DNA from 3 places in the Lonsdalea populi genome. Region 3 is predicted to be linked to each of the others. Evidence: predicted binding sites of a transcription regulator. Region 3 holds the regulator's gene; each other region holds the start of a gene.
The links. Region 3 encodes CRP, which controls carbon source genes, mostly activating them, when cyclic AMP is high. Its sites were predicted from a motif close to ATGTGANNNNNNTCACAT; they were not measured.
Positions count from the first base shown of each region.

Region 1 (4,290 bases), 1.6 Mb from region 3:
CGGGTCTGTGACGATAAATGCGCGTTTGGCACCTTCCGTCGCGACTTCTTCTAGCGCCAGCGGCAAAGACCCCCGGCGGAAATAGATAGACTTGGGAATTTTATGCCACAACATATTTTCAGCTCGCTTTGCTACCGTTTTACGGTTGATCAGGTGTTTCGGCCCGACGTTTTCTGAAATTGAGTTACCGCCCCATGAGCCGCAACCCAGCGTCAGTGAAGGCGCAAGTTTGAAGTTGTACAAATCACCGATCCCGCCCTGAGACGCCGGGGTGTTGATCAGAATACGCGCGGTCTTCATCTTGTCGCCGAAGGTATTGAGGCGCGCTTTCTCGTTGTCCTGGTCGGTATAGAGGCAGGAGGTATGGCCGATACCGCCCATCGCCACCAGCTGTTCCGCTTTCACCACCGCATCATCAAAGTCTTTCGCGCGGTACATGGCCAGCGTAGGAGACAGTTTTTCATGTGCGAATGGTTCAGATTCATCAATTTTACTGACTTCACCAATCAACACCTTGGTGTTCGCGGGTACGGTGATTCCAGCCAGTTTGGCGATATCTGCCGCCGCCTGACCTACGATTGCGGCGTTCAGCGCGCCGTTTTTCAACAGGACGCCCTGAACTGCGGTCAGTTCCTGACCTTGCAGTAAGTAACCCCCGTGGGTGGCGAAACGCTCACGTACGGCGTCATAGACTTCATCCACGACGACGACGGACTGCTCTGACGCGCAAATCACGCCATTATCGAAGGTTTTGGACATGAGGATGGAGGCAACCGCACGTTTAATGTCAGCGGTTTCGTCTATCACGACCGGTGTATTGCCCGCGCCGACGCCAATCGCCGGTTTACCCGAACTGTAGGCCGCTTTCACCATGCCGGGACCGCCAGTCGCCAGGATCAGGTTGATATCCGGGTGGCGCATTAATTGATTGGACAGCTCGACGGAAGGCGCATCGATCCAGCCGATGATGTCTTTCGGTGCGCCCGCCGCGATGGCGGCTTGCAGCACGATATCAGCCGCTTTGTTCGTGGCGTCTTTGGCGCGTGGGTGAGGGGAGAAGATGATGCCGTTACGGGTTTTAAGACTGATTAATGCTTTAAAAATCGCCGTGGAGGTCGGGTTGGTGGTGGGGACGATACCGCAGATCAGACCGATAGGTTCTGCGATAGTGATGGTGCCGAAAGTATCGTCGACGGACAGTACGCCGCAGGTCTTTTCATCCTTGTAGGCATTGTAGATATATTCGGAGGCAAAGTGGTTTTTGATCACTTTGTCCTCAACAATCCCCATGACTGATTCGGCAACGGCCATTTTCGCCAGAGGGATTCGTGCATCTGCGGCGGCCAGGGCGGCGGCACGGAAGATGGCATCCACCTGCTCTTGAGAGAAACTGGCAAACTTGCGCTGAGCGTGCTTCACACGTTCGACCAGAGCGTTAAGTTCTGCCACATTGGTTACGGCCATAATGATCTCCTGTAATTATTCAAACTCTTTCAGTCAATGGTTGCCGCTTAACCGGGCAGTCACGTCTATCGACATGCGGGTATTAAAGGGGCAATGCTGTGGCATCTGTCCGCGCCCCATTGACTCAAAGAGCTCTCGCTATACTCATTACCGTGGTCAACATCAGTCGTGGTTGGCTGCTTCTTTGCTACCCTTTGTGAGGGCATAGAATAAAATACTATTTTGGCTATTTATTCTGCATGTCTTGATTTAGCAATTGCGCTCAGACTACAGAGTTATCAACTATGTTTTTGTGATCTTGGTCTGATATTTTGTTGGCTGACTCCATTCAGCATAATTTAATTGATAGTTTTTAGCGATTAATTTTATGGTTTATAAAAAAGTTTGCGTTTTTTGTTGGGAAGTGTATTTATCTGTTTATTTCCCTTACAAGGAAAAAAACAGAGGAATATTCGATTATGGAGAGGGACGTATTGTCTTATTTTCATTACAATGCGCCCGTGATCTCTTATCTTCCTGAAGACTGTCTGAGGTGCGATGTGATGCATTCTGTGCTGGATTTTTCCAGCTTTATCAAATTTTTCGTCGGTTTATTCGCCCTCGTTAATCCCATCGGGGTTTTACCCGTATTTATAGGGATGACCAGCTATCAAGATAATAAAGAACGCGACAGAACTAACTTAACGGCAAATGTTTCCGTTGTACTTATTCTCTGGGTCTCTTTATTTTTCGGCGATGGCATTCTGCGATTGTTCGGTATTTCCATTGATTCGTTTCGCATTGCCGGAGGTATTCTGGTCATGACGATTGCGATGTCGATGATCGGCGGTAAGCTGGGTGAGCATAAGCAGAACAAGCAGGAGAAAACGGAAAATGCCAACCGTGAAAGCGTTGGGGTCGTCCCTCTGGCGCTTCCGCTCATGGCGGGGCCTGGGGCTATCAGCTCCACCATCGTATGGAGCTCTCGTTACCACGGCTGGCCGAATTTGGTTGGCCTGTCCTTAACCATCGCGCTGTTTTCTTTCTGCTGCTGGCTGTTATTTCGCGCCGCGCCGATGATTGTCCGGTTATTGGGTCAGACCGGTATTAACGTCGTCACCCGTATCATGGGACTATTACTGATGTCGCTCGGTATCGAATTTATTGTGACCGGCCTGAGATCGACGTTTCCCGGATTATTATAAGCACCGTCTATCTTATCCTAGTGATAGGCTCACTTGTCTTACCGGTTGTCGCAATGCGGCAGCCGGTTTTTTATATGAAAATATAAAAATAATTAATGGTCTGTTAAGGTGAAAGGGAAGAAATTAATGTATTAGCATCAACGTTATCGCGTGGAGTAGAGCGCGTATTCCCTTATTTTTGTGATTATTCCCACAGGCAATGACGAATGATTGTCAAAACTGACACATTGAGTCTGTGAAATTAAATACGTAAAACCAGTGACAACCCTTTCTTATGGCAGGCTGATGTCCTGTTTTATATAAAACATGACCTATATAAAGCTATTATTTTAGAGGGGCAGTTGACGGTGTCGTTCGGTTTTTACGCATATCTTTCTCATGAAAGAAAATTACGTAACAGCGCGTGAATTCTATTGGCGAAGTGTCATTCTTTTGCTACGTTCGGCTTGATTAGGCGTTTAATCATTAATAAAGGTAAGTTAATTTTAACTTACGATGCCGGTTATTTTTGGGTTTTTTCAGGGGGAGGCAGGATGCATCGGCGGTGTGGTAAACCGTTACGTTTCCCTGTAAATGGCAAGGTTTGGGTAGACGCATGACGGAGACTACTCTACTGGACGGATTTCGTTGGTAAGTGACGTATCTCGTTCCTTTATGATGAACTCCAGGACCTGGCGCGTGGTGGCAATCAGGCTCGTTTCCTGTAAGCACCGCAGCTTGAGTAGATGTTGTGCAATGAGAAAAGTCAAACAGGAGCACAATCAACAATGGCAAAACTCAGATCAAAACCGCGGTTGGTCATAATTGCACTGGGCATGTTTAGCGCATTGATATCAATGTCGAACTGGGCTGCCGTGGTTCCTACCGGCGTGCAACTGGCGGAAAAGCAGGAGTTGGTGCGAAATAACGGCGCAGAAGTTGCGTCATTAGATCCGCATAAAATTGAAGGCGTACCTGAAACCAATGTGTCGCGCGATCTGCTGGAAGGACTGGTCAATACCGATCCTGACGGGAAGATCATTCCTGGCGTGGCGGAAAGCTGGGATAACGAGAACTTCACGGTCTGGACCTTTCATCTGCGAAAGGATGCCCGTTGGTCAAATGGGGACCCGGTGACCGCAGATGATTTTGTGTATGGTTGGCGACGAGTGACCGATCCTAAAACGGCATCTCCCTATGCCTCCTACCTGCAATTCGGTCATATCGTCAATATCGACGATGTGGTTGCTGGTAAAAAGCCCACTGATGCGTTGGGCGTAAAGGCGTTGGATGATCACACGCTGCAGGTCACGTTAAGTCAGCCCGTCCCGTATTTCTATAAACTGCTGGTCTATCCGGCGACGTTCCCGGTCCATAAAAAGGCCGTCGAAAAATTCGGCGAAAAATGGACGCAGCCCGCGAACTGGGTCGGTAACGGCGCCTATAAGCTGAAAGAGTGGATCGTCAACGAGAAGATCGTGCTGGAGCGAAACCCTGATTACTGGGACAACGCGCGCACCGTCATCAACAAGGTGACCTATCTTCCGATCAGTTCTGAAGTGACCGACGTCAACCGCTATCGCAGCGGCGAAATCGACATGACCTACAACTACCTGCCCATCGAACTGTTCCAGATGCTGAAAAAGGAGATTCCGAACGAGGT
Region 1 covers NZ_CP065534.1:1,878,399-1,882,688, reverse strand. Annotated here, with positions in the region: gene adhE (bifunctional acetaldehyde-CoA/alcohol dehydrogenase) at 1-1,464, opposite strand, end outside; gene I6N93_RS08165 (YchE family NAAT transporter) at 2,004-2,648, shown strand; gene oppA (oligopeptide ABC transporter substrate-binding protein OppA) at 3,416-4,290, shown strand, end outside.
Region 1: I6N93_RS08165 (YchE family NAAT transporter) is a predicted target of CRP. The motif match lies at 1,755-1,772, and genes of this name have one in related genera.

Region 2 (4,290 bases), 1.6 Mb from region 3:
CCAATAGGAATTCGCCGTCTCGTCGAACCACGTTAAAAACAGCATCATCAGCTATCACGCTACTCCATCGGGCTGCCTCAGCCAGGACATGACAGACTGCGTTCGAGGCTGCTGGCGAATCAAGACAATCGCAGCGGCAGGAAAATGACATGGTTAAGTTGATGAAAACGACGAGCCAGTCGGGTGAGTCGGTAGAAGCGTTGAAACGGAGCGTGGTGTAGGGCGCGAGGCATGCGGTCGCGCATTCAAGACAAGCGCGCATTAAAAAGGGCGACTTGCGTCGCCCTTGATATCAGTTACCGATCTTCAGCTCATTATTTGGAGATGTGAGCAACCAGATCCAAGACCTTGTTGGAGTAACCCGTTTCGTTATCGTACCAAGCAACCAGTTTCACGAAGTTATCGCTCAGAGCGATACCGGCTTTAGCATCGAATACGGAAGTCAGTTTTTCACCGTTGAAATCGGTAGAAACGACGGCGTCTTCGGTGTAACCCAGAACACCTTTCAGTTCGCCTTCAGAAGCTTCTTTGATTGCAGCACAGATGGCGTCGTAAGAAGCGCCTTTTTCCAGACGTGCAGTCAGGTCAACTACGGATACGTTCGGAGTAGGAACACGGAACGCCATACCAGTCAGTTTACCGTTCAGTGCCGGGATAACTTTACCTACTGCTTTAGCAGCACCGGTAGAAGACGGGATAATGTTCTGAGATGCGCCGCGGCCGCCGCGCCAGTCTTTGTGAGACGGGCCATCAACGGTTTTCTGAGTAGCGGTAGTCGCGTGAACAGTGGTCATCAGCGCTTCAACGATACCGAATTTGTCGTTGATAACTTTAGCCAGCGGTGCCAAGCAGTTAGTGGTGCAAGATGCGTTGGAAACGATATCCTGGCCAGCGTATTCTTTATGGTTTACACCCATAACGAACATCGGAGTGCTGTCTTTGGAAGGACCAGTCAGCACGACTTTCTTCGCGCCAGCCTGGATGTGTTTACGTGCAGTTTCGTCAGTCAGGAAGATACCTGTAGCTTCTGCAACAACATCAACACCCGCTTCGTTCCATTTCAGATTAGCCGGATCTCTTTCTGCGGTAACACGGATGGTTTTGCCGTTAACAACCAGATGACCGTCTTTCACTTCAACAGTACCGTTGAAGCGGCCGTGAGTGGAGTCATACTTCAGCATGTAAGCCATGTAATCCGCATCTAACAAATCGTTGATTGCAACAATTTCAACGTCTGAACGCTCCTGGGCAGCGCGGAAAACAATACGGCCGATACGGCCAAATCCATTGATACCTACTTTGATAGTCATATATTCCACCAGCTATTTGGTTTGTGAATAAAAGGTTGGCTGTAAAATTACAAAAACCTTCCCGAGGGTCAAGCGGAATCGTGTCAATAGTTGCTGTATGTCAAAACTATGGGCAACCCTTGCACGATAAATCATCTACTGGGACATTAAAGTTGTTGGACATCATGATAGGAGCATTGGGCGGGGATGAGAACACCCGACGGGGGTATTATTGTGACCCAGATCACAATTAGTACCCTGTCAGACTCTCGCCTATCGTAATGAGAGACCGAATAACGCTTTGAGTGTTAATTTTTTGTAGCGCTGACAGTCTATACTGTTTAACACCTGTTTTAACTTCTTTAATGAGCGATGTTATGAACAAGCACCTTCCCGACGCTCCTAAGCGCGATAATCTTACCGAAATACAACAATATGTCACTCAACAGCGGGGGACTGAACCGCCGTTCTCCGGCAAATTGTTGCATAACAAGCAGTCCGGCTTTTACCACTGTCTATGTTGTAAGCAACCGTTGTTTTATTCGGGTAACAAGTTTGACTCCGGCTGCGGCTGGCCCAGCTTTGATCAGCCCGTATCTGCGGAGGCCATTCGTTATCTGGATGATAATTCGCACAATATGCATCGAATGGAAATTCGTTGCGGCAATTGCGATGCCCATCTTGGACACGTGTTTCCTGATGGCCCTAAGGAGACGACCGGTGAGCGTTATTGCGTGAATTCGGCCTCACTGAGTTTCATCGATGCTGAAAACAAACAGGAAATAGATGGCTAGATGTCCATTTAATTGAAACGTTTCAGCTAATAATGAATTTTATGGGCTTTCGAGGCGGAAATGCAGGATAAACCAGAGGGAAAAATCTGCCCTGCAGAGGGTATCAATAACAATCTAAAAACGCACCGAGGAGGCATCTGGGAATGCAGATTGAGGATGTGCTGAAGGCGATGACGCCGGAGGTCTATCAGCGGTTAGTCACTGCGGTGGAGTTGGGTAAATGGCCCGACGGCGTGGCGCTGACTTCAGATCAGAAAGACAACGCCATGCAGATGGTTCTACTCTGGCAGTCACGGCATAACATGGAGGCCGATCATATGAGCGTCAATCAGCAGGGAGAAATCGAAATCAAAAGCAAACAGGCTCTCAAGCAGCGTTTTGCCTCTACAGCCGAGTCGATTGCGGTGCTGAAACCACAGGACTAATGGCGTTGACGTTATCGTCTCCGCCACAGCCGGTCTAGCCCTGTGAGGAGGCGAGCGCGCTGATGAATGCGTGTGAGTCCGTCAGGATCGCGCCACGCGCCCGCATCTCCTGAAGCGCCTCTTGGCTGTCTGCGGGTTGCAGGTTGACCCCGCGACAGCCGTCAACCAAGACCTCGGTATGATACCCCAGCGCCAACGCATCCAGCACCGTGTACTTCACGCAATAATCCGTCGCCAATCCCATAATGGTGAGCGAGTCGATGTGGCGGGCGCGCAGCCAGTCGTCCAGTTCTGTTTTTACCCGGTGCCCGTTATCGAAGAAGGCGCTATAGCTGTCGATGCTACTATCGGTTCCTTTACGGACAATCCAGTCAATGGCCTGCTGCTCCAGGGCGGGGTGAAACTCCGCGCCCGGTTCGCCCGCGACGCAGTGCGCGGGCCACCATACCTGAGGCAGCCCTTCCAGCTCGCCGACCTCACCGATAGTCGTACCAGAATTGACGGCAAAGCTGCGGTGGTCGGCCGGATGCCAGTCGAGGCTGGCTACGACGGCGGCATGTGCAGTTTGACAGGCGGAAATGACCCGGTTGGCTACTGGGATCACGCAATCGCCTTCACTAACGGCCAGTGAGCCGCCGGGACAAAAGTCATTCTGCAAATCGATCAGTAACAGCGCTTTCGTCATATCACCTCCAGAAATTAGCTATTGCTGAGTTCACCCCGAAGATCCTGCTGCATCAGAAGACGGATATCATCAGGAGACAGGTCGTCTCGGCTCAGCAGATAGTGCAGCTTGGTGAGCGTCGCCTCAACGGTCATATCAAATCCGCCGATCACGCCGGCCTGCGATAATGCGTTACCCGTCGCATAGCCTTCCATATTGACGCAGCCGGACATGCACTGCGTCAGATTGACGACGATAATGCCGCGATCGGACGCTTCCCGCAGCTCTTTCAGAAATGCTTTATTCTGGGGGGCGTTGCCGACGCCGTATGAGCGTAGAATCAATGCCCGGACCGGCTGAAGCAAGAAATTGCGCACCACGTCGGCGGAAATGCCGGGGTAAATCGTGATAACGCCGATGGGCTGAGGGGTGATGTCATGAACAATCAGCGGCTCGCTCGACGCCAACAGTGGTGCCGAAGAGAGACGGCGAATATGGATACCGGTTTCCAGCAGCACAGGATAATTGGGGGAGGAGAACGCATCGAAACCGTCGGCATGGGCTTTGGTAGTGCGGTTGCCGCGCAGCAGCTTGTTGTTGAAAAACAGGCTGACCTCATTGATAGGATGGTTGGCCGCCACATACAGCGCGTTCAGCAGGTTGGTTTGCCCGTCAGAGCGCAGTTCGGCCAACGGGATTTGTGACCCTGTCACGATAACGGGCTTAGCCAGATTTTCCAGCATGAACGAGAGCGCCGACGCGGTGAAGGCCATCGTGTCGGTCCCATGCAAAATGACGAAACCATCATAGTCATCGTCGTGTTGCCGTATGTCGTTGGCGATGATCTGCCAGTCTTCCGGCGTCATGTCCGAGGAGTCGATCAGCGGCGTGTATTCATGAATGGTGAAGGACGGCATTTCCGGCCGATGAAATTCCGGCATCTGCGCCAGTTGCTGCTGGAGATGGCCCGACACCGGGATATAGCCTTGAGCGGAGTGTTGCATGCCGATCGTACCGCCCGTGTAGGCGACATAAATGGATTTCTTTTGCATGGAGGTGATTATGTCAAAATCAAAAAATGGATTATAAAGCGAAGCGAGGTGAAAAGCAGCCCGACG
Region 2 covers NZ_CP065534.1:1,900,424-1,904,713, reverse strand. Annotated here, with positions in the region: gene gapA (glyceraldehyde-3-phosphate dehydrogenase) at 315-1,310, opposite strand; gene msrB (peptide-methionine (R)-S-oxide reductase MsrB) at 1,667-2,083, shown strand; gene I6N93_RS08265 (YeaC family protein) at 2,227-2,508, shown strand; gene pncA (bifunctional nicotinamidase/pyrazinamidase) at 2,543-3,193, opposite strand; gene ansA (asparaginase) at 3,208-4,224, opposite strand.
Region 2: msrB (peptide-methionine (R)-S-oxide reductase MsrB) is a predicted target of CRP. The motif match lies at 1,522-1,539, and genes of this name have one in related genera.

Region 3 (4,290 bases):
CGCCGCAGAACTTGAAGGCGACAGCTTTCACCGCTACACCCGTCCGGAAATGGACATGGCCATCCGCAAAGCGCGAGATCTGGGCCGCCACATCAGTTATTTCGGCCCGGAGGCGAACGATTTCACCCTACTGGAACAGGCATTCGCCGACTATGGCAGCCAGGGGACCGGTCAGAACCGCAAATATCTGCATACCTACGACGAAGCCATTCCCTACAACCAGGTGCCCGGCACATTTACGCCCTGGGAAGCCATGCCTGATCCGACGGATGTGTTGTTCTATGAGGGCTTGCACGGCGGCGTCGTCACCGAGCAGCACAACGTAGCTCGCCATGTCGACCTGCTGGTCGGCGTCGTGCCTATCGTGAACCTCGAGTGGATCCAGAAGCTGTACCGCGACGTTAACGAACGCGGGCACTCGCGTGATGCGGTCATGGACTCCGTCGTCCGCTCGATGGAAGACTACATCACCTATATCACACCGCAGTTTTCCCGCACCCATATCAACTTCCAGCGGGTGCCGACCGTCGATACGTCCAACCCCTTCGCTGCGAAAGCGATCCCGTCGTTGGACGAAAGTTTGGTGGTCATTCATTTCCAGCGCCTGGAGAATATCGACTTTCCCTATCTGCTCACCATGCTGCAAGGGTCGTATATTTCTCATATCAATACGCTGGTGGTGCCCGGAGGCAAAATGGGACTGGCGATGGAATTGATCATGACGCCGCTGGTGCAGCGGCTTCTGGAAGGCAAGACGATAAAGTAAGAGCCTAAGGATCCGGCCTGGGCAGGCCGTATACGGCTCAGTCGAGGGTTATCACCTCGTGGCTATGAGTGATATTGACCGCCGCTCCCAGCATTAGCGCCACCGAGCAGTATTTGTCTGCCGACAGGGACACCGCACGCGATACGGCCTGTTCGGTCAACTCCTTACCGGTCACGATGAAATGCAGGTTGATGGCAGTGAACAGGCGGGGCGCTTCCTGTCTGCGCTCGGAGGTCAGGCGCACCTCGCAATCCGCCACATCGTGACGTCCTTTTTGCAGAATAGACACGACGTCGATAGCGCTGCATCCCCCCGCCGACATCAATACCACTTCCATCGGACTCGGCGCTTTGTCGCCCGCATTACCATCCATAATAATCTGGTGGCCGGAGGCGGATTCGCCGATAAACGTTAACCCCTCAACCCATTTTACCCGCGCTTGCATAGTCTTTCACTCCCACTCAACTTTTTTTGAAATTTTATCGCGCTTATGCAGAAAATGCCTGTGTATCAAGGCGTAATTATGCTGAAGCGAGACAACACAAGACAGTACTCCCAACCTGTGTTACAAACAGAGGCAGCATCCGGTGCGTTCTGCGCAATGCTGAAAACAGCAGTTTGCAGAGTCACCTGACAGAAAGGCTTCAGTCAATTTCCTGACATATTTCCGCCCAACGGAATTTGAATTATAACTAGAGTTATCATGCCTTACAGGGAACTCTGAGCCCTGTGATTTACGTAGTGAATTACAACAGAGGATAACAGCGAATGGTTCTTGGCAAACCGCAAACAGACCCGACTCTTGAATGGTTCCTTTCTCATTGTCATATCCACAAGTACCCCTCAAAGAGTACGCTGATTCACCAAGGTGAAAAAGCAGAAACGCTTTACTACATCGTAAAGGGTTCCGTTGCCGTATTGATAAAAGATGAAGAAGGAAAAGAGATGATCCTTTCCTATCTGAATCAAGGGGATTTCATTGGTGAGCTAGGCTTGTTCGAAGAGGATCAGGAACGCAGCGCATGGGTGCGAGCCAAGAGCGCCTGCGAAGTTGCCGAGATTTCCTATAAAAAATTCCGCCAGCTGATTCAGGTCAATCCCGATATTCTGATGCGTTTGTCATCCCAGATCGCTCGTCGCCTTCAGGTCACCTCACAGAAAGTGGGCAACCTGGCGTTTCTTGACGTTACCGGCCGCATTGCACAAACGCTGCTAAACCTCGCCAAACAGCCTGACGCCATGACGCACCCGGACGGGATGCAGATTAAAATCACCCGTCAGGAAATCGGTCAGATCGTGGGCTGCTCTCGCGAAACCGTGGGTCGAATTCTGAAGATGCTGGAAGATCAGGAGCTGATTTCAGCGCACGGTAAAACCATCGTGGTCTTCGGTACGCGTTAATCTCAACCACTCGACTCGTGAACAGCGCGCAACGCGCTGTTCACTCTTCGTCTAAAAATGCTATTGGCCGTTTACCACCTGTGCGACCGCTTTCGCAAACAGCGCCATCCCCTCATCAATATCGTCCAGTTCAATCACCAGCGACGGCACAAACCGAATGACGTCCGGTCCAGCAACCAGGATCATGACGCCTTGCTCGGCCGCGGCCGTCAGGAAATCACGCGCCCGTCCATGCCATTGGGGTTTCAGCTGAGCGCCTAATAAGAGGCCCATACCGCGAATGCCGTCAAAAATGTCAAACTGTTCATTAATGGCTTCAAGCGCGGAAATAAAGCGATCGTGCCTGGCGGAGACGCCTGACAGCACTGCGGGTGTATTGATCACATCCAGCGCCGCTTCCGCCACCGCACAGGCCAGAGGATTGCCGCCGTAAGTGGTGCCATGAGTACCGACCTTCATGACAGAAGCGACGTCTTCGGTGGTCAGCATCGCGCTGATGGGGAATCCGCCGCCCAGCGCTTTGGCGGTGGTCAGAATGTCAGGCGTCACGCCATAGTGCATATAGGTAAACAGTTCGCCGGTACGCCCCATGCCACACTGCACTTCATCAAACACCAGCAGCGCCTGATTGTGATCGCACAGCTCCCGCACGCCTCCGATAAACGCCTGCGTGGCTGGCAGCACGCCGCCTTCGCCCTGCACCGGCTCCAACACCACGGCGCAAGTGTGATCGTCGATCACCGCCTTCACCGCATCCAGATCGTTGAACGGCACATGAATGATATCGGCGGGCTTCGGCCCGAATCCATCGGCGTACTTCGGCTGACCGCCTACCGACACGGTAAACAATGTGCGGCCATGAAAGGCCTGATGGAAGGCGATAATCTTAGTTTTATAGGGGCTGAAGCGTTCGATGGCGTAATGACGCGCCAGTTTGAAGGCCGCTTCGTTGGCTTCCGCGCCAGAGTTGGCGAAAAACACGCGTTCGGCGAACGTTGCGGCAATCAGCTTGCTCGCCAGTCGCAACGCCGGCTCGTTGGTGAAAACGTTGCTGGTATGCCACAGCGTTTCGCCCTGCGTTTTAAGGGCATTCACCAGCGCAGGATGGCAATGACCCAACGCTGTAACGGCAATACCTCCGGAAAAATCGATATATTCCTTACCCTGCTGGTCCCATATCCGGCTACCTTTCCCCTTTACCGGTACAAACTGGGCCGGCGCATAAACAGGAAGGATTACCTTATCGTATGTATCGCGCGTCACCGCGGTTTTATCTGTTGCCATCTGCTGCCCCGCTTTTACGATTTCATGTCTCAGTGAGAATATAGTCATCAAATATGCATAAAAAATCAGATTCAGGCAATCAATAACCCATCTGGAAAGCAAATCAGCGGCGGACTCATTTTCTGTGCAGAAAATTGCGCAACAACTGGTGTCCCTGCTGGCTCAGAATACTTTCCGGATGGAACTGTACTCCCTCCAGCGGTAGGCTGCGATGGCGTATCCCCATGATTTCATCCATTTTACCTGCGCTATTTTCTGTCCAGGCGGTGATTTCAAAGCAGTCTGGTAAAGAAGCACTTTCAATAATTAAAGAGTGATAGCGCGTCACCGTCAGCGGCTGCGCCAACCCGGTGAAAACGCCGACGTCACGATGGCGGATAGGCGAGGTCTTCCCGTGCATGACTTCGCGCGCGCGCACAACCTGAGCGCCGAAGGCCTGCCCCAACGCCTGATGCCCCAGACAGACGCCCAGAATCGGCAACTGTCCGGCAAAATGACAAATGGCTTGCAGCGAGATGCCCGCCTCGTTCGGCGTACAAGGACCCGGCGATATCACCAGATGCTGCGGCGACAGGCGCTCAATCGCGTCGAGACTCAGCCCATCATTACGCTTGACCACCACCTCCTCGCCCAGCTCGCAAAAATACTGGTACAGGTTGTAGGTAAAGGAGTCGTAGTTATCTATGATCAGTAACATTCATCACTCTGAAACTGGCTGGCGATTACCGGGAGAATGCCCTGCTATCGCGCAGAAAGAGGCTTTGAGACGGGACAGGGCAGTCAGGCATTCTCCCGACGAGCTATGCCGGGAGCACGCTGTACACAGTCTCGACGAACAA
Region 3 covers NZ_CP065534.1:289,539-293,828, reverse strand. Annotated here, with positions in the region: gene I6N93_RS01335 (phosphoribulokinase) at 1-766, shown strand, start outside; gene I6N93_RS01330 (OsmC family protein) at 804-1,211, opposite strand; gene crp (cAMP-activated global transcriptional regulator CRP) at 1,535-2,167, shown strand; gene argD (bifunctional acetylornithine/succinyldiaminopimelate transaminase) at 2,228-3,451, opposite strand; gene I6N93_RS01315 (aminodeoxychorismate synthase component II) at 3,567-4,148, opposite strand.